DNA from 2 places in the Caballeronia sp. LZ016 genome. Region 2 is predicted to be linked to the other one. Evidence: riboswitches for the same ligand, from Rfam matches in the RefSeq annotation. Region 2 holds a riboswitch; the other holds the start of a gene.
The links. Region 2 has a riboswitch for manganese ahead of P9220_RS03225 (sodium:calcium antiporter). Riboswitches for the same ligand answer to the same signal wherever they lie in the genome.

Region 1 (7,015 bases), on a different contig from region 2:
CCGCATTGCCCGATATGCGCGCCGCCGGCTTCGGCCGCATTGTGAACGTGGGCACGAATCTCTTCCAGAACCCGGTCGTCCCGTATCACGATTACACGGCGGCGAAAGCGGCGTTGCTGGCGTTGACGAGAACCGCATCGAACGATCTGGGTCCGGACGGCATCACCGTGAACATGGTGTCGGGCGGCCTGTTGCGCACGACCGATGCGAGCAGCGCGACGCCGGAGGCCGTCTTCGACATGGTCGCCGGGTTCACGCCGCTGCGCCGCGTCACCACCCCGGCCGAATTCGCCGACGCCGTGCTGTTCTTCCTCTCGCCGTGGGCGCGTGCGGTGACGGGTCAGAACCTCGTCGTCGACGGGGGACTGGTCAAGGGCTGACGCAACGTCAGACCTCGCTTCGCTTCAACAGATAGTCGAGCCCGCCCACGCGATACCAGCGATAACCGAACGGTTCCAGCACGACACTGTGCTGGCCGTTGGCGTTGCCTTCACTGTGATCGTCGGAGAGCAGGTTGACGAGCCTGCCGCTTTCCGCCGCCGCCGGGCCGACGCGGAACTTGACCGTGCACGCGGCCGCGCCGAAGTTGTGCAGGCACACTACCGAGTTGTTGCGCCAGTCGTAGCGCAGCGCGAGCACGTCGTCACGCGACGTGCGGAGAATCGCGAAGTCGCCCCAGCTGATTTCGGGTACTTCCTTGCGCATGCGGATCATGCGCTCCATCCAGTTCAGGAGCGAATCCGGGTCCCTTCGCTGGCTCGCGACATTCACGCGCTCATAACCATACGGTCCGCCTGAAATCACCGGGCTGACCGGGCGCCCATGCTTCGTGAAGCCGGCGTGCGGCTCGGTCGACCACTGCATCGGCGTTCGCAGGCTTTCACGTTCCGGCAGGCGCAGATTGTCGCCCATGCCGATTTCATCGCCGTAACGCACAACCGGCGTTCCCGGCAGCGTGAACATCAGGCTGTATGCAAGCTCCAGACGGTGACGGTCGCCATCGAGCATCGGCGCAAGACGGCGGCGGATGCCGCGTTCGTAAAGCTGCATCGACGGGTCGGGGCCGAACGCGGCGAATACCGTCTCGCGCTCTTTCGGCGACAAGCGGCCGAGATCGAGTTCGTCGTGGTTGCGCAGAAAGACGCCCCATTGCGCAGTCGATGCACGCGACCTGGTCGCTTCGAGCGCTTTGCGCAGCGGCGCGGTATCGGCGCTCGCGAGCGCGTAGAACGTATTCTGATTGACCTGAAAGTTGAACATCATCTGCAGCCGCTCGCCGGCATCGCCGAAGTACTGCATGTCGGTGTGAGGCAGCACGTTGGCTTCCGCGAGAATGGTCGCGTCGCCTTCGCGCCACTGCAGGAACTCGCGGAACATGCGCAGCATGTCGTACTGCTGCGCGGGCTTCTTCACTTGCGCACCCTTGGTGGCGATGACGAACGGCACCGCGTCCATGCGGAACCCCGAGACGCCGAGCTGAAGCCAGAAGCCCATGATCTTCAGCAGTTCGGCCTGCACGTGCGGATTCGCGGTGTTCAGGTCGGGCTGGAAGTCGTAGAAGCGGTGGAAGTACCACATGGCCGCTTGCTTGTCGTAGGTCCAGGTGGACTTCTGCACGCCGGGAAAGACCACGCCGTCGTCCGCGCCGACCGGCCGCTTCTTCGACCATACATACCAGTCGCGATACCTGGAGTGCTCGTCGCGCCGCGCTTCCCTGAACCACGGATGCTGATCCGACGTGTGATTCACGACGAGGTCGATCAGCACGCGCAGGCCGCGCTGACGGCACGCGTGAGTGAATTCCGCGAAGTCGCCGAGCGTGCCGTAGCGCGGGTCGACGTTGTAGTAGTCGGAGATGTCGTAGCCGTTGTCGCGGCCGGGCGATGGCTGGAAGGGCATCAGCCAGATGGTGGTGATGCCGAGGCCCTGAAGATAGTCGAGCCGGCGCAGCAAGCCCTGAAAATCGCCGACGCCGTCGCCGTTCGCATCCATGAACGCGCCGACGGACAGGCAGTAGATGACCGCGTTCTTGTACCAGAGATCGTTGAGCATGCGCTTTGATCGAGGCCCGGTTCGTGTGCGTCCGAGTGTAACCGTGATTCATCCGGGCGGGCAATGCGGGAACGCGCGGCTTTTACGTGACATCCAATGCCGTGTCTGCCACTTCATCCGAGGAGAGGTCATATGAAAAGCATTCATTTCGCGCTCGCGGCGGCGCTCGCGTGGACGAGCATCGCGTGCCATGCGCAAGGAGCGGCGCCGACCGATCCGCAGATCGCGGCGATCGTCGTGACCGGCAATCAGGTCGATATCGACGCGGGCAAGCTCGCGGGCGACAGAACGAAATCGAAGGACGTGAAGGCATTCGCGCATCAGATGGTCACGGATCACACCGCTGTCAACAAGGCCGCGACCGACCTGGTGAAAAAGCTCGGCGTGACGCCGGAAGACAACGCGACGAGCCAGAGCCTCAAACAGGGCGGCGACATGAACATCGCCAGACTGAAGGGCGTGTCGGGGGCGAGTTTCGACAAGGCGTATATCGATCACGAGGTCGCCTATCATGAAAGCGTGCTCGATGCGCTCGACAAGACGCTCATCCCGAACGCGAAGAACGCAGAACTGAAGGCGCTGCTCGTGAAGGTGCGGCCGGCGTTCGTGGCCCATCTCCAACACGCGCGGCACGTGCAGGCGGAACTCGCGAAGAACGGTGCGTGACATGCGCCTGCTGATCTTGCTGATCTTGCTGATGAGCGCGCTCGTGCTGCCGGCCGATGCTATCGCGGCGACGCATGTCGTCGTGATCGAAGGCATGCGTTTCGATCCGCCTGCATTGACGGTGGCGCGCGGCGATCGCGTGGTGTGGATCAACAAGGACCTGTTACCGCATACCGCGACCGCCGACGCGAAGGCGTTCGATTCGCACGACATCGCGGCGAACGCTTCGTGGAGCTATGTGGCGCGCGATGCGGGACATTATGCGTATTCCTGCGCGCTGCATCCCGCGATGCACGCGGTCCTCGACGTACGGCAATGACGACGATGATTCCGGCGACAGACAGCACCAACGACGAACTCGCCATGGCGCGGCGCATCGTGGCGGGCGACCGCGCCGCGTTCGAAACGATGATGCGGCGGCATAACCGCCGGCTATATCGGCTCGCGCGCGCGACCTTGCGCAACGATGCCGAAGCCGAAGACGCGCTGCAGGATGCGTATCTGCACGCGTATCGATCGATGAACCAGTTTCGCGGCGATGCGCAGTTGTTCACGTGGCTCTCGCGCCTCGTCCTGAACGAATGCTTCGCGCGATTGCGGCGTTCGTCGCGTCGTCAGAATGTGATTCCTATCGTGGATGCGCCCGACTTCATCGACCATGCCGATACCGCACGCACGCGCGACGATGCCCCCGACGAGGCGCTGGCGCGTGCGCAAGTGCGCGCGTTGCTCGAACGCAAGCTCGATGAATTGCCGGAACTGTTCCGCGTCGTGTTCGTGCTGCGATCGATCGAGGAGATGAGTGTCGAGGAGACCGCGCAGTGTCTGAACATTCCCGAAGCGACGGTGCGCAGCCGGCATTTTCGGGCGCGCAGCCTGTTGCGCGAATCGCTTGCGCAGGCCTTCGATCTCGCCGAGCGCGATGTGTTCGAATTCGGCGGATCGCGTTGCGATCGCATCGTTGCGAACGTCTTTTTCAAGCTATTTGGTGGCGCCTCATAGCAATCATGCCGTGTTAAGCTTTCGCTTCTCGCTGGGGAGTAGCCGGCTTTCCGTCACACGGAAAGCGCTCATGTCAACACACTCGGTCCATCCATTCGGATCGTGGCATGAGCAGCCATCAAAGGTTGGCAAGACCATCGACGGAACGCGCCTTCAGGTCGGGCGGCGCGTTGCGTCGTCGATCTTCGCCCGACCAGAGCCCCGTTCGATGAACCTCGCCTCCACGATCTTCCTCGCCTTCGCCATGTCCACCGACGCCTTCGCGGCCGCCGTCGGCAAGGGCGCGAGCCTGCGCAAGCCACGCGTCACCGAAGCGCTCAGAACGGGCGTCATCTTCGGCATCATCGAGGCGATCACGCCGCTCGTCGGCTGGGCCATCGGCAGGACGGCGGCGCAGTACGTCACGGCGTGGGATCACTGGATCGCGTTCGGGCTGCTGCTGTTGCTGGGCGCGCGCATGATCCGCGAAGGCTGCGGCAAAGCCGGCCACGCGGACGAGAAGCCCAGCGCGCATTCGTTCTGGGTGCTGGCCGCGACCGGCTTTGCAACGAGCATCGATGCGATGGCCGTCGGCGCGGGCCTCGCTTTCATCGACGTGGATATCTTCTCGACGGCCGCGACAATCGGTTTTGCGACGATGCTGATGGTGACCATCGGCGTGATGATCGGCCGGGTCGTGGGCGCGACCATCGGCAAGCGCGCGGAGATCGTCGGCGGGCTGGTGCTGATCGGCGTCGGCAGCATGATTCTCGCGCAGCATCTCGGCTACGTCCGTTGAGCGCCGAGGCTGCGCTCAGGCCGCTTGCCCGGCGCGGCGCGTCACATGTTCGACCATCCGCTGGGCCGCCGGCTGCAACAGGTCGAAGCCCTTGAAGCAGACCACGAAGCGCCGTTCCGCCCAGGCATCGACGAGCGGAATGACCGCGACGCCGAATACGGAGCGATACGTCGCCGCGACCTCCACCGGCACGACGCTGATGCCGAGGCCCGCTGCGACGACACGAAACGCCGCATCGAAACTGGACACGATCACGCGATACGACAGCGTCTTGCCGACGCTTGCGGCGGATGGCCTGAGCATCGTATGGACGGCGGTCGACGGCAACAGCCCGACGTGCTCGTACTGAAGCGTGTCCTCGAAGCTCACGCGTGTCTCGTTGGCGAGCGGATGATCGGGATGCACGGCGAGCGCGAGCCGGTCGCGTCGATAAGGCTCGTGCTGCAAGATGGCTGATCGTTGACGGCGCGCTGGTGGTGATCGCAAGCGGCATCGCGTTCGGTCAGGCCCGCTCGGTGCCGATGCTGATCGCGCTGGGCGTGCTCATCAGTCTCGCGGGACAGACCATCTCGGTGTGCTATCACGCCTATCAGGCCGAGCTTTTCCCGACCGCCATCCGTTGCCGCGCCAATGGGCTGGTGTACTCGGCGAGCCGCATCGGCGCCATGATGTCGGGCTTCATCATCGCGGCGCTGTTGCGGGATTTTGGCGTGGTCGGCGTGTTCGCGGGCATCACCGCCTGCATGCTCGTGGTCGTGCTCTCCATCGGGATATTCGGACCCCGAACGAACGGCAAGCGTCTCGAGGAGCTGTGTCACTGAAGCGATCGATGCACGCGGCGGCGCGTCACTTGCCGTACATGTCGAAGTCGAAGTACTTCGCCTCGATCTTGCGATACGTTCCATCGCGCAGGATGTCCGCCATCGCGCCATTCAGCGCGTCGCGAAGATCGGGGTCTGATTTGCGGACCCCGGCGGCATCGCCGTCGCCCATGATCTTCGGGTCATAGACGACATCGCCCGCGAACGCGAAGCCCTTGCCCGCCGGCGTCGCGAGAAAGCCGAGCTTGCCTTGCACGGCGTCCATCAGCACGGCATCGACGCGGCCCGCGGTCAGGTCCGCATACGCCTGGTCGTAGCTCGGATACGCGACCACATCCACGCCCGACGCCGCCCATTTCTCACGCGCGTACGTCTCCTGCACCGTGCGTTGCTCGACGGCGACGCGCTTGCCCGCGAGCTTCGATGCCTCAGGCAGCAGATGCGCGCTTTCCTTCGCGATCAGACGGGTCTGATTGCGATACAGCCGCTCGGTGAAGTCGATTTGCTGGCGGCGCTTTTCATTCGCGGCCATCGACGACAGGATCACATCGAACTTGCGCGCCTGCAGTCCGGGAATGAGGCCGTCGAAGCTGCTCTGCACCCACACGCATTTCGCCTTCAGCTTCGCGCACAGCGCATTGCCCAGGTCGATATCGAAGCCCTGCACCGCGCCGTCCTTCGTGACGGATTCGAACGGCGGATAGGTCGGATCGACGCCGACGCGGATCGTGCTCCATTCCTTCGCCGTCGCCATCGTGCTGGCCGCCATCAGGGCGAGGGCGGCGGCGGTCATCATCGTCTTTGCGCGTGGGGTATTCATTCGGCTTCCTAAGTATGTTTCGGTGTGGTTGGCGGTGTTTGCAATCAGCTTGGAAAATCGCCGCGCGTGAAGGCGTCGTCGACGGCGATGGAATCGGCGATCTCGTCGACCGTGACGGGCTTGATCGGCGCGCGGATGCGGTAATAGCCGACATCGCCGACCGGACGTTGCTGCACTTGCGCGATCAACTCGCCGACCGTCGTGCCGCACCATCGGCCCTGACACGGCCCCATGCCGCAGCGCGAGAACGCCTTCATCTGATTCGGGCCCTGGCAGCCGAGCGCCGCGATACGGCGAATCTCGCCCGCGCTGATCTCTTCGCACCGGCACACGGTCACGTCATCGGCGGGGCGGCGCAGCGCAGCGGGCGGCGTGTACAGCGCATCGAGCAGCGGGCGCACGGCGAGATGGCGCTTCATCGCGCGCAAGGCAGGGCGGCTCCTTGCATCGCGCGACGGGGCATCGAGTGCACCGAGTTCGCGCGCGATGTCGAGCGCCGCGAGCGTGCCAGCGTGCATCGCGGCCTTCGCACCGCCGATGCCCGCGCCATCGCCCGCAATCCAGACATGTTCGACACTGCTTCTGCCCCGCGCATCCGTGCGCGGACGCCAGCACGCGGACGGCGCATCCTACTCGTGCTCGCAGCCGAGCGAGCGGGGCAGTTGTGTCGATGGAATCACGCCCTGATGCAGCAGCACGAGCGGCGTGTGGATGACCTGCTGCGCGCCGCTCGCATCGATGAAACGCACGCGTTCGGCGCGGCCTTCGCCTTCGATCGAGAACGCGCTCGCCCCGCGATGAACCGGGATGCCAGCGCCTTTCACCGCGCGCATCATGCGCAGGCCCTTGAGCAGATAATCCGCGCCGGCAAGCGCG
Region 2 (10,440 bases):
CGGCGTCGTACTCGTCTTCGAGCCGCGCCACGCATTCGTCGACGCGCTCGTCGTACGACGTGATGCGCTCGCGCGCAAGCTGCGAGAGCGCGTGCCAGTCGCCTTGCTCGAACAGCGTCTTCGCCTTGACCGCGGCTTCGCGGAACACGCGGTAGTGCCGGTCGAACCCTTCGAGCAGCGTCTGCGCCACATCGAAGCCGATTTGCGACGAGAGCAGCTTGGGGAAGTGGTTCATGTCGGCTCGCATCAGGCGGCTTTCGACCGGCGCGTCCGCTTGTCGATGCCGGCCGCGAGCAGCGCGCGGCCTTGCTCTTCGTAAGCGGCCAGTTCGGTGAGCGTGGTGTTGAGGTCTTCGAGCTGACGCTGCAGCACTTCCCGATGCGCGGCGATGGTGTCGATGAACGCGCGCAGTTGCGTCGCCGAGCCGGTCGGGGAATCGTAGAGATCGAGCAGCGTGCGAATTTCCGACAGCGTGAAGCCGAGCCGCTTGCCGCGCAATGTGAGCTTCAGCCGCGTGCGGTCGCGCGGCGAATACACGCGGCGCAGGCCGTTCGCGCCTTCGCGTCGCGGTGCGAGAAGGCCCTGATCTTCGTAGAAGCGGATGGCGCGCGGCGTGACGTCGAACTCGCGCGCCAGTTCGGTGATCGTGTAATGCGTGGGCTGAGTCATCTGGAAAGCGCGACGCGCGGACAGGCGTCCAACGATAGAATGACGTTTACGTTATCGTCAACCTCGCCGGATTGCAATGCGGCGAAAATCCCTAAGGCACAACGATGAACGCACTCGAACACCAGCTCGATTATGTATTCGCCGACGAATTGCCCGAGCCGGGCGGCGTGAAGGAAGTGGCGCCTGGCGTCCACTGGCTGCGCATGCCGCTGCCGTTCGCGCTCGATCACATCAATCTCTGGCTTTTGCGCGATGAGATCGACGGCGTGCGAGGCTGGACGGTCATCGATTGCGGCATTGCAAACGACGGCATCCGCGCGAGCTGGGAGCGTGTCTTCGATACCGTGCTCGACGGCCTGCCCGTGTTGCGCGTGATCGTCACGCATTGTCATCCCGACCACCTCGGTCTTGCCGACTGGCTCTGCAATGGCGGCGACCGGCAACGCTGGAACGTGCGGCTCTGGATCTCGCTCGGCGAATACGCGATGGGCCGCGTGATGGCCGCAGGCGACGGTTCCAACGCTGGCGGCGAACGCGCGGCGCGGCATTTCGCGACGCACGGCCTGACCGATGAAGCATCGCTCGAAGCGCTCAAGAAGCGCGACAGCTATTACCCGACGCTCGTGCCTTCCGTGCCGCGTGAGTTTCGCCGTATCCGCGATGGCGATCGCTTGCGCATCGGCGAGCGAGAATGGGAAGTGGTGACGGGCTATGGCCATTCGCCCGAACATAGCGCGTTGTATTGCGCATCGGACACGCTGCTGATTTCCGGCGACATGGTGTTGCCGCGCATCTCGACGAACGTGTCGGTGTTCGCGATCGAGCCGGAAGGCAATCCGCTTGCGCTGTATCTGGAATCGCTCGGCCGCTATGAAGCCATGCCCGCCGATGTCCTCGCGCTTCCGTCGCACGGCAAGCCGTTTCGCGGCGTGCAGACGCGCATCGGGCAACTGAGGGAGCATCATCGCGCGCGGCTGGCGGAAGTGCGGGAGGCGTGCGCCACGAAGCCCTGCAGCGCCGCCGATATCGTGCCCATCATGTTCAAGCGCCAGCTCGATATTCACCAGATGACGTTCGCGCTCGGGGAGGCGCTCGCGCATTTGAATCTGCTCTGGCTCGAGGGCGCGTTGAAGCGTCGGACCGGCGCGGATGGGGTGATGCGGTTCGCGCCGGCGTGACGTCTCCGTTTACTGCACCGAAACCGCCCCGAAATTCTGCCGCCCGAACGGACTCACGTTATACCCGCTGACATTCGCGCGTGTCAGCGCCGCGGCCGTCGGATACACGAGCGGAATCCACAGCGCCTGATCGTGGATGATCTTCTGCGCGTCGACATACGATTTCGTGCGCTTCGCGACATCGGGCGTCGCCTTGCCATCCGCGATCAGCTTGTCGAGCTGCGCATCGCAGAAGCGCGCGAAGTTGATGCCGGACTTCACCGCATTGCAACTGAATAGCGGCGAAAGATAGTTATCCGGATCGCCGTTGTCGCCGGCCCAGCCCATGAACAGCATGTCGTGCTGGCCCTGCTTCGCTTCCTTGATCAGCTCGCCCCATTCGATCACCTTCACCTGCGCCTTCACGCCGATCTTCGCCAGATCGGCCTGAAGCAACTCCGCGCCTGCCTTCGGATTCGGATTCAGTACGCTGCCATTCGGACGCACCCAGATCGTCGTCTCAAAGCCGTTCGGCAGGCCCGCATCGGCAAGCAGCTTCTTCGCGCGATCCGTCGAATAGGGATAAGCCTGCACGCTCTTGTCGTAGCTCCACGTATTCGGCGGATACGGATTCACCGCCGGCGATGCGGTGTTGTCGAACACGGTCTTCATGTACGTCGTGCGATCGAACGCCATGTTCAGCGCCTGGCGCACCTTCGGATTGTCGAGCGGCTTCTTCTGCGTGTTCAGCGCGACGAAGGCCGTCATGAACGCCGGCGTCTCGCTCACCTCGAGCGACTTGTCCCTCTTCGCATCGAGCACGTCCTGCGGCTTCGGCGACAGCGCAATCTGACATTCGCCCGCCTTGATCTTCTGCGCGCGCACCGAGGCATCGGGCGTGATCGCATAGATCAGGCGATCGACCTTCGGCTTCGGTCCCCAGTACGACGGGTTCACGTCGTAGCGGATGACCGCATCCTTCGTGTAGCTCCTGAGCACGAACGGGCCCGTGCCGATGGGCTTGCTGTTGATGTCGAGCTGCCTGTTCTCCTTCAGCAACCGGTCCGCGTACTCGGCCGAATAGATCGATGCGAAGCCCATCGTGAGGATCGGCACGAAGGTCGCGTTCGGCTCGTTCAGTTGGAATTTCACCGTCTGGTCGTCGACCTTCGTTACAGCCTTGATGAGCTTCACGAGGCCCATCGACTGCGCATGTGGAAAGCCGCTTGCGCCCGCCACCTTGTGCCACGGATTGCTGTCCGACAGCATGCGCTCGAACGTGAAAACGACGTCATCCGCGTTGAGCGGGCGCGTGGGCTTGAAGTAGTCGGTGGTCTGGAATTGCACGTTCGGGCGCAGATGGAACGTGTACGTGAGCCCATCGCTCGATACGTCCCACTTCTGCGCAAGCGATGGCGCGACCTTCTTCGCGGCCTCGTCGTACGAGACGAGCGTATTGAAGACGACGTCCGCCGATGCGTTCGTCGTCACGAGGGAATTGAACTGGACGACATCGAAGCCATCCGGACTCGATTCCGTGCATACGGTGAGCGGCTTCGACATCGCGAGGATCGGCGCGGCCACGAGGGCGGCTGCGAGCGCGGCGGTGGCGCGGACTTTGGAGCGGTTGAGGCGCATGGATTCTCCCGTGACTCTCGGTCACACATCGGTTTTCTTGTTGCTCGGGATCTGCCGGGCACGGCGACGCGTGCAAGCGCCGCGCCCGCGCGACAGCTTATCCAACGGCGCGAGCCGTCACAACGAAGCATTGCGCATACCGTTATGCCTCGCGCGGGCGCGCGGCTTGCCGAACCGTGCGCGTCACGCTACACTGGCCCCCGTCTTTGGGGAGTAGCCTTCCTTCGTCTTGCGAAGGAGAACGCGTCAACATCCTCGGCTTTCTCTGCCGTGGCGCGTTCGACCGGTCCGGTTTGGCGAGACCATTGATGCGCTATGTCGTTCCTGGTCGGACGGGCGTGGCGCATCATGGTTCGCTGACGTCCGGCCGTGGAATCATCGTCGTGTCCCCACAATCACAATATTCATTGTTCACCCGCGCTGGCATTCGCACTGGCGCCGCGTCCGCTTTCCATCGTTCGATGCGGGGTGCCGCATGACGATGCTCTTCCTCGAACTCGCATTCATGCTCGCGATCATCCTGATCGCATCCGAACTCTTCACCAACGCGCTCGAACATCTGGGCGAACGGCTCGGCATCTCGGAAGGCGTCACCGGTTCGCTGTTCGCGGCGGTCGGCACGGCATTGCCGGAGACCACCGTGCCGATCATCGCGCTCCTGGGCGGCACCGCGAGCCGCGCGGTCAACGAAGAAATCGGCGTCGGCGCGATTCTCGGCGCACCGCTGATGCTCGCGACACTCTCCACCTGCCTGATGACGCTCGCCATCGTGAAGTCGCGCGGCTTGCGCGGCGTCATCACGCCCGAGCGCAGCGGCTTCACGCGTGACCTCAACTTCTTCCTCGTGGCGTTTTTGATCGCGGCAGGCGCGATGTTCGTGCCGCATCATGCGTGGCAAGTGCGCGCGCTGTTCGCGGGCGGGCTCGTCGTGCTGTACATCATCTATGTCGTCGCGACGTTCCGCGCTTCCGCGAATCTCGTCGAAAGCGGGCACGGCACGGAAGCACCCGAAACGCTCTTTATCTCGCGTCTCGGCCTGAAGACCAGCCTCGGGTCCATCATGCTGCAGTTCCTCGCCGGCATCGTGCTGCTCGTCGGCGGGGCGAAGGGCTTCATTCACGGGGTCGAAGGCGTGTCGCAGGCGCTCGGGGTATCGGCGCTGCTGCTGTCGCTCATCATCATTCCGATCGCTACGGAGCTGCCCGAGAAGGTGAACAGCATCCTGTGGGCGCGGCGCGGCAAGGACACGCTCGCGTTCGGCAACATCACCGGCGCGATGGTGTTTCAGGGGACGCTCTTGCCCGCTATCGGCATCATGCTGACGCCGTGGGAGCCGCGAATCGAAGTGCTGACCGGCGTGCTGATCACGCTTGCGGCGGCGGCGTGGCTGCGTTTTCATGCACGCGGCAATGGCGTCGCGCTCTGGGCGCTGCTGGGCAATGGCGTGCTGTACGCCGCCTATCTGACGCTGACCCTCGGCCGCTAGGCGCGCACTGAGCCCGCAAAAGAAAATGCCCGCGCGAGGCGGGCATCGATGTTCAGGCGGCGCGTCGGACATCGACGCGTTGTTCTTGTTGTTGTTTGTTTATCGGCCCCGATCCGGAAAACTTTAGAGGCGCGCGGCCTGTTGATAGCGGCTCGCCGCGTCGATGCGAGCGGTGGCTTCACGAAAGCCCTCGCCGAGCGACATGCGCGCCGCTTCCGCCGTCTGCATCAGCGAGGCATCGAGCGCCTGAATGTCGCGAGCCGCCTGCAGCGTCGCGGAATCGCGGTCGTTCTGCAACTGCATGATGACCGGCGAGCGCAGTTCGGCCACGCGCGCGGCTTCGATCCAGTCGCCAGCGGCGGCCGCCGCGGCCATCGCGCGGGTCAGCGTCACTGCGTTCGTCAGCAATTCGTGTTGGCTCACATCCGTCTCCGTGCGTCGCGGGTTACTTGTTCGTCGCCAGCGCGCCCGCGCTGTTCGTGCCGCCGAAGAGCTGCGTCAGATACGCGGTGTTGTTCTGCATCGTCGCCATCAGCGTGTTGAGCGCCGTGAATTGCGCGTTGTATTGCGAGGTCAGGCTGTCGGCGTAGGTCTGCAGCTTGGCCGTCTGATCGGTCAGGCTCTTGAGGTCGGCGTTGAGCGCCGTCGTGCGCGTGTCGATGACGCCGCCCGTCTGCAGGAACGTCGTGATCTTCGAGCTGAGCTGCTTGCCGATGCCGTTCGTCTGGCTGAACAACTGCTGCACGCGCGTCGGGCTGTTCGAGAGCGCGGTCGAGAGCTTGGAGTCGTCGATCGACAGCGTGCCGTCGTCCTGAAGGTCGATGCCGATCGAAGCCAGGTTCGTGGTCGTCGACGTCGATCCGGAGCCGGACGTCACACCGCTCGTGACGATGTTCGCGAGCGTGCTTCTGATCGTCTGCAGCATCGAATCGCCGAGCAGTGCGCCGCCTTGCGAGCCGGCGGCTTTCGTCGAGTCGAAAGTGGACAGCGCCGCAGCCTGGCTCACGAAGGAGTTGTAGGAATCGACGAACGCCTTGATCGTGCTCTTTTCCGTGGTCGTGTCGGACGCCACGGTCAGCGTTTGCGTGCTGCCCGCCGCAGCCGACGCGAGATTGAGCGTCACGCCGCCGATGGCCGTCGTGAGTGTGTTCGTCGAGCTCGTGACCGCGGTGCCGTCGACCGTCAGCGACGCATCCTGCGCCTTCGACGTTTCCGTGAAATTGCTGCTGCCCGCGCTGTACGAAAGCGATGAATCGACGCCCGCGCCCGCAGTCACCGAGATCGTGTTCGCCGCGCCCGTGGTCTTCGAGGCGAGCACGAGGTGCTGGCCGTCCGTGCCGGTCACGATGGTCGCGCTGATGCCGGGGTTGTCGTTCGCCGAGTTGATCGACGATGCGATGCTCGCGAGCGTGTTGGTGCCGTCGAGCGTGACGTTCATCGAACTGGATCCGAGACTCAGCGTGAGCGTGCCGGCGCCGAAGGTGTCGGTGGCCGCGTGCGCCGTCGATGAAATCTTCTGCGCGCTCGCCACGTTGTTGACCTTGATCTCATACGAACCGGCGACCGCGCTCGTGCCGGCGGTGGCGGTCAGTCCGCTGCCGCTGGCCGTCGCCGTGTACGCTGCGAGCCCCGTGCCGTCGGACAGGCTGGAAAGGGACGATTGCAGCGAGGAGAGCGCGGACTTGATCTGCGACACGGCGGACAACAGCGTGTTGTCGCTCGCCGTCTTCTTCGCGATCTGCGTGGCCTGGCCCGTCGTCTTGGCGGTGACGATCGAGGAGACGAGCGTGGAGACGTCGAGCGAGGAATTGGTCGCGCCGCTGATGATGGACTGCGCGGCAGCGGCCAGCGTGGCGCTGATGTCGGTCGAACTCGTGGTCGAGGTGGTGGTGGTCATCGGATGCTCCGGACGGACTGCCTATATGTTGCGAGCTTTCGTGAGCGGCGCGGGGTACGTCTTTGCGCGCCGCTAACGAAAGCTGGGAGGCAAGCCTCCCAGTCGCGCACTGAACCCCGCCAGAACGCAGCGGGGTGAGTGAAGGTGCTTTAGCCGAGGAGCTTCAGCACTTGCTGCGGCATCGAGTTCGCTTGCGCCAGAACCGAGATACCGGCTTGCTGCAGCACTTGCGCCTTCGACAGGTTCGCGGTTTCTTGTGCGAAGTCTGCGTCGGTGATCGCCGATTGTGCCGAGCTCAGGTTGGTCGACTGCGATTGCAGGCTGGAGACAGCCGACGTGAAGCGGTTCTGCTCAGCGCCGAGCGTCGATTGCAGCGTGTTGACCGTGTCGAGCGCGGTGTCGACATAGCCGATCACGTTTTGCGCGCCGCTTGCCGTCGAGATGTCCACGCTCACCGAACCGAACAGGCCGGTCGAGCCCATCGAAACGCTGCCGAAGTCGACGCTCAGCGTCTGGTTCGCCACTGCGCCGATCTGGAACGACACCGACGAAACCGAACCCGACAGCATGGCCTGGCCGTTGAACGTGGTCTGGTTCGCGACGCGATCCAGTTCGCCGAGACGCTGGCTCACTTCCGTCTGGAGGTAGCCGCGCTGCGTGTCGGACAGCGAGCCGTCAGCAGCCTGAACGGCGAGCTGGCGGATACGTTGCAGGTTGTCCGTCGTGGAGCTGAGGCCGCCCGATGCCGTCTGGATCATCGAGATTGCGTTGTTTGCGTTCGACACGCCCTGGTTCAGCGCGTTGACGTACGACGTCATGTTCGTCGAAATCGCGAGACCTGCTGCATCGTCAGCCGCGCTGTTGATGCGCTTGCCCGACGAAAGGCGGTTGATTGCCGACGACAGGGCGCTTTGCGAACCAGCCAGGTTCTTTTGCGTAGCTTGCGACAGCGTGTTGGTATTGATGTTCAACATGGCTTGTTTTCCCTCTTTAAAGTATGGCGTCTTTAACGCCTACATCAGTTACGGCGTCGCGCTGTTTTGGAACTTACGCTGACCGCCTTACCTTAGGTTATCGGGCTGCCCGAAAAAAACTTTAGGGCTTATGCACCGGGTCTTTTCGATCGGCCGGGAAGGCTTGCGCGACAAGGCTTTTGGCCTTCTTGCGACGGCTTTCCCGACTGCGGTCGACGAATAAAAACTACAAAGCGTGAGCCATTTGCGTGGCGGCGGCTTTAGCAAGCGGACGGAAAATCAGCCGTACCACTTGCTGAGATTGTTCCTTTGCCGCCGGCAGATAAATAAGTCCGTTCGGTGAAACCTGATAAATGCCCGGTTCACGTTCTTCCATGCCGTCGAGAATGATCTCGGTGCCGGCTTCCAAAGCGCGCTGGCGATCGAATTCGGAACTCGAATCCAGATACTCGGCGGAGAATGTCGTCGCCGATTCGAGCTGCATCCAGCTCAGCTCGCGGCCGATCATCAACGCGGTGTCGAATTGCGAACGCGGCAGGACGACCGAATAGAAGCCGTCGTAAGTCGCGCGCGCCGAGACGCTCTGCGTCGCGCTTTCGTTGCCGCGCACGAACAGCGCGGGGACATCGATGCGCCGGTACGAGGTATCGTCGACCGTGAAGTCGAGGCGGTGACGGCGAATCGACATCAGGAAGATCGCCTGGTCGATGCCCGCGTAACGCATCTCCGACGGATACCCGGTCCGGAAGCCCTTGCCGATGCTGCGCATATAGAACGGGCCGCGCTGGCGCAGGCCCTTGATGCCCGCGTCGACGTTGGCTACATCGAACGCGATATCGGTGCCGACGTTCAGCTCGAAGAGCGATCTCGCGCTGCGCTCGATTTCCTCGTGCTCGGGCAGATAGACGAGCCGCGCCAGTTCGATAGCCGCGACCACGCGCAGCCGTTCGGGCGTGAGCGCCGGCAAATGAATGGCGGGCGTCGCCTCGACATCGCGAATGAACTGCAGACACGCTTGCTGGATCGCGTGCGTCGTTTCGAGCTGCATGCTGCCTTTCTTGACGTCGGCGAGAATCGGCGTGCCGTCCTGTTCGTAGGCGATCACGCTGCCGCAACTGATCGCGCACATCTGCTCGAAATCGCCAATATGCGCGATAAGCGTTTCAACGACGTTCTCCTCGGTCCAGCTTGCATCGATCAGCGCACGGCGGTCGAGATGGGATCCCGGCGAATCGAGCGAGGCGAAGTATCGGCCGATGACATCCACGTCGTAATGGCGCTTGAAGACATCGCGGATGGCGTGCTGAATCGTCCCGTAATAGCCGAGGTCCGCGAGCACCAGCGTGTCACCGCGTTCCAGGCCGACGGTGCGCTGCAGGTGGCGGAAAAGCCGTGCGCGCAGCGCGTTGGACTGGCTCACGATGGTCTTTTGCGTCGCGCGCTCGGCAAGCAGCCTGCGGAACTCGTGCGCCGGGTCCTTCGCCTTCATTGCGCGTGCGAGCACTTTCTTCTTGAGCTCGGGCGGCATCAGCATCTGATCGCAGATGACATAGAGCGGATGCGATGCCGCGTGCTTGCCTGCGTAGCGCTGGATGCTCTCGCCGCTATCGAACGAGACGGCCACGGCGGTGAAGCGGCTCAGATAGACCGGATCGCTCATGGCTTCGTTCGACATGACCTCGCACGCAAGCCGCAGCAAATGGCCGTCGCGCATGAGGAATGCGAACTTGTGCGGCTTGCCGGTCGCGTTCAGCGTGCGGCGCTCGTCGAGGATGAAGCGCGCGAAGCTGTAGACGATCGGGCCCAGCGCCCAGTAGCCGACGCGCTCGTTCGGGTCCTGCCTGCGCGTGAGTTGCTGCGCCTTCAGGCCGTGATAGAGGCTCGGGGCCGCCTGCGTCGAGCGGATGGCCGGAAACAGCAGGCGCGCTGCGATGAGGCGCTGACGCTCGGCCTTCGACGTATCTTCGTCGCGTTGTAAGAGATGCACGCAGCCGATGCCGAGCGACATCGGCGCGGCATAGTCGGCGACCGGGTTGTCGCCCGTATGCAGGATGTCCGCGGCGCTCACGCCCAGCTTCGCCATGATCTTCGGCCACAGCCCGTTCGACTTGCCGAAGCCGAATTCGGAAGAGCAGAAGACGTGGTCGAGCAGCGTTTCGAGTTCAGGCGCGGTCGCGAACAGGATGCGGCGCAGTTGCGCCTCGCTATAGTAAGTATCGCTGACGATCGCGACGGCAAGACCGCGCGCCTTCGCTTCGCGCATCAGCGCGAGCACCGGCTCGAAAGCGAAGCCGATTTCGATCTCCTTCTGAACTTCGCGCTCGGCCAGTTCGCGAACGGTGGACTCGTCCGCGTGCGGCGCGCACACCGCATAGATTTCTTCGAGCGATGCTTCGAACGTGCCGTTCCTGAACGAGCGGTTCGTGCGCGCAGTGGCTTCGGCCTGCGTGCGCACACGAGCGCCGATGCGATGCGCGACGAACAGCGGGTCTTCGGCGAGCGCGTAGTACACATCGATCGGCTCGGCCACGCCGCGCCAGAAGATGGTGTCGAAACAGTCGAAAGTGGCGACCTTGCGGCCGTCGAGTTTGGCGGACCAGGCCGCCATCAGGTCTGCGG

Region 1: another riboswitch for manganese. It lies ahead of mntP (manganese efflux pump MntP); the one in region 2 lies ahead of P9220_RS03225 (sodium:calcium antiporter).

Annotation. Positions count from the first base shown of each region.
Region 1 is NZ_JARTVY010000005.1:101,456-108,470, forward strand. It holds gene P9220_RS24275 (3-oxoacyl-ACP reductase) at 1-380, shown strand, start outside; gene P9220_RS24280 (alpha-amylase family protein) at 388-2,052, opposite strand; gene P9220_RS24285 (DUF4142 domain-containing protein) at 2,185-2,718, shown strand; gene P9220_RS24290 (cupredoxin family copper-binding protein) at 2,720-3,037, shown strand; gene P9220_RS24295 (RNA polymerase sigma factor) at 3,034-3,720, shown strand; yybP-ykoY riboswitch at 3,742-3,918, shown strand; gene mntP (manganese efflux pump MntP) at 3,929-4,498, shown strand; partial or broken gene P9220_RS24305 (LysR substrate-binding domain-containing protein) at 4,514-4,945, opposite strand; partial or broken gene P9220_RS24310 (MFS transporter) at 4,945-5,319, shown strand; gene P9220_RS24315 (ABC transporter substrate-binding protein) at 5,345-6,139, opposite strand; partial or broken gene P9220_RS24320 (FAD-dependent oxidoreductase) at 6,184-7,015, opposite strand, start outside.
Region 2 is NZ_JARTVY010000001.1:676,612-687,051, reverse strand. It holds gene aceK (bifunctional isocitrate dehydrogenase kinase/phosphatase) at 1-235, opposite strand, end outside; gene P9220_RS03240 (MerR family DNA-binding transcriptional regulator) at 247-669, opposite strand; gene P9220_RS03235 (MBL fold metallo-hydrolase) at 774-1,847, shown strand; gene P9220_RS03230 (ABC transporter substrate-binding protein) at 1,857-3,464, opposite strand; yybP-ykoY riboswitch at 3,661-3,833, shown strand; gene P9220_RS03225 (sodium:calcium antiporter) at 3,940-4,950, shown strand; gene P9220_RS03220 (flagellar protein FliT) at 5,074-5,373, opposite strand; gene fliD (flagellar filament capping protein FliD) at 5,396-6,847, opposite strand; gene P9220_RS03210 (flagellin domain-containing protein) at 6,997-7,821, opposite strand; gene P9220_RS03205 (HAD family hydrolase) at 8,048-10,440, opposite strand, start outside.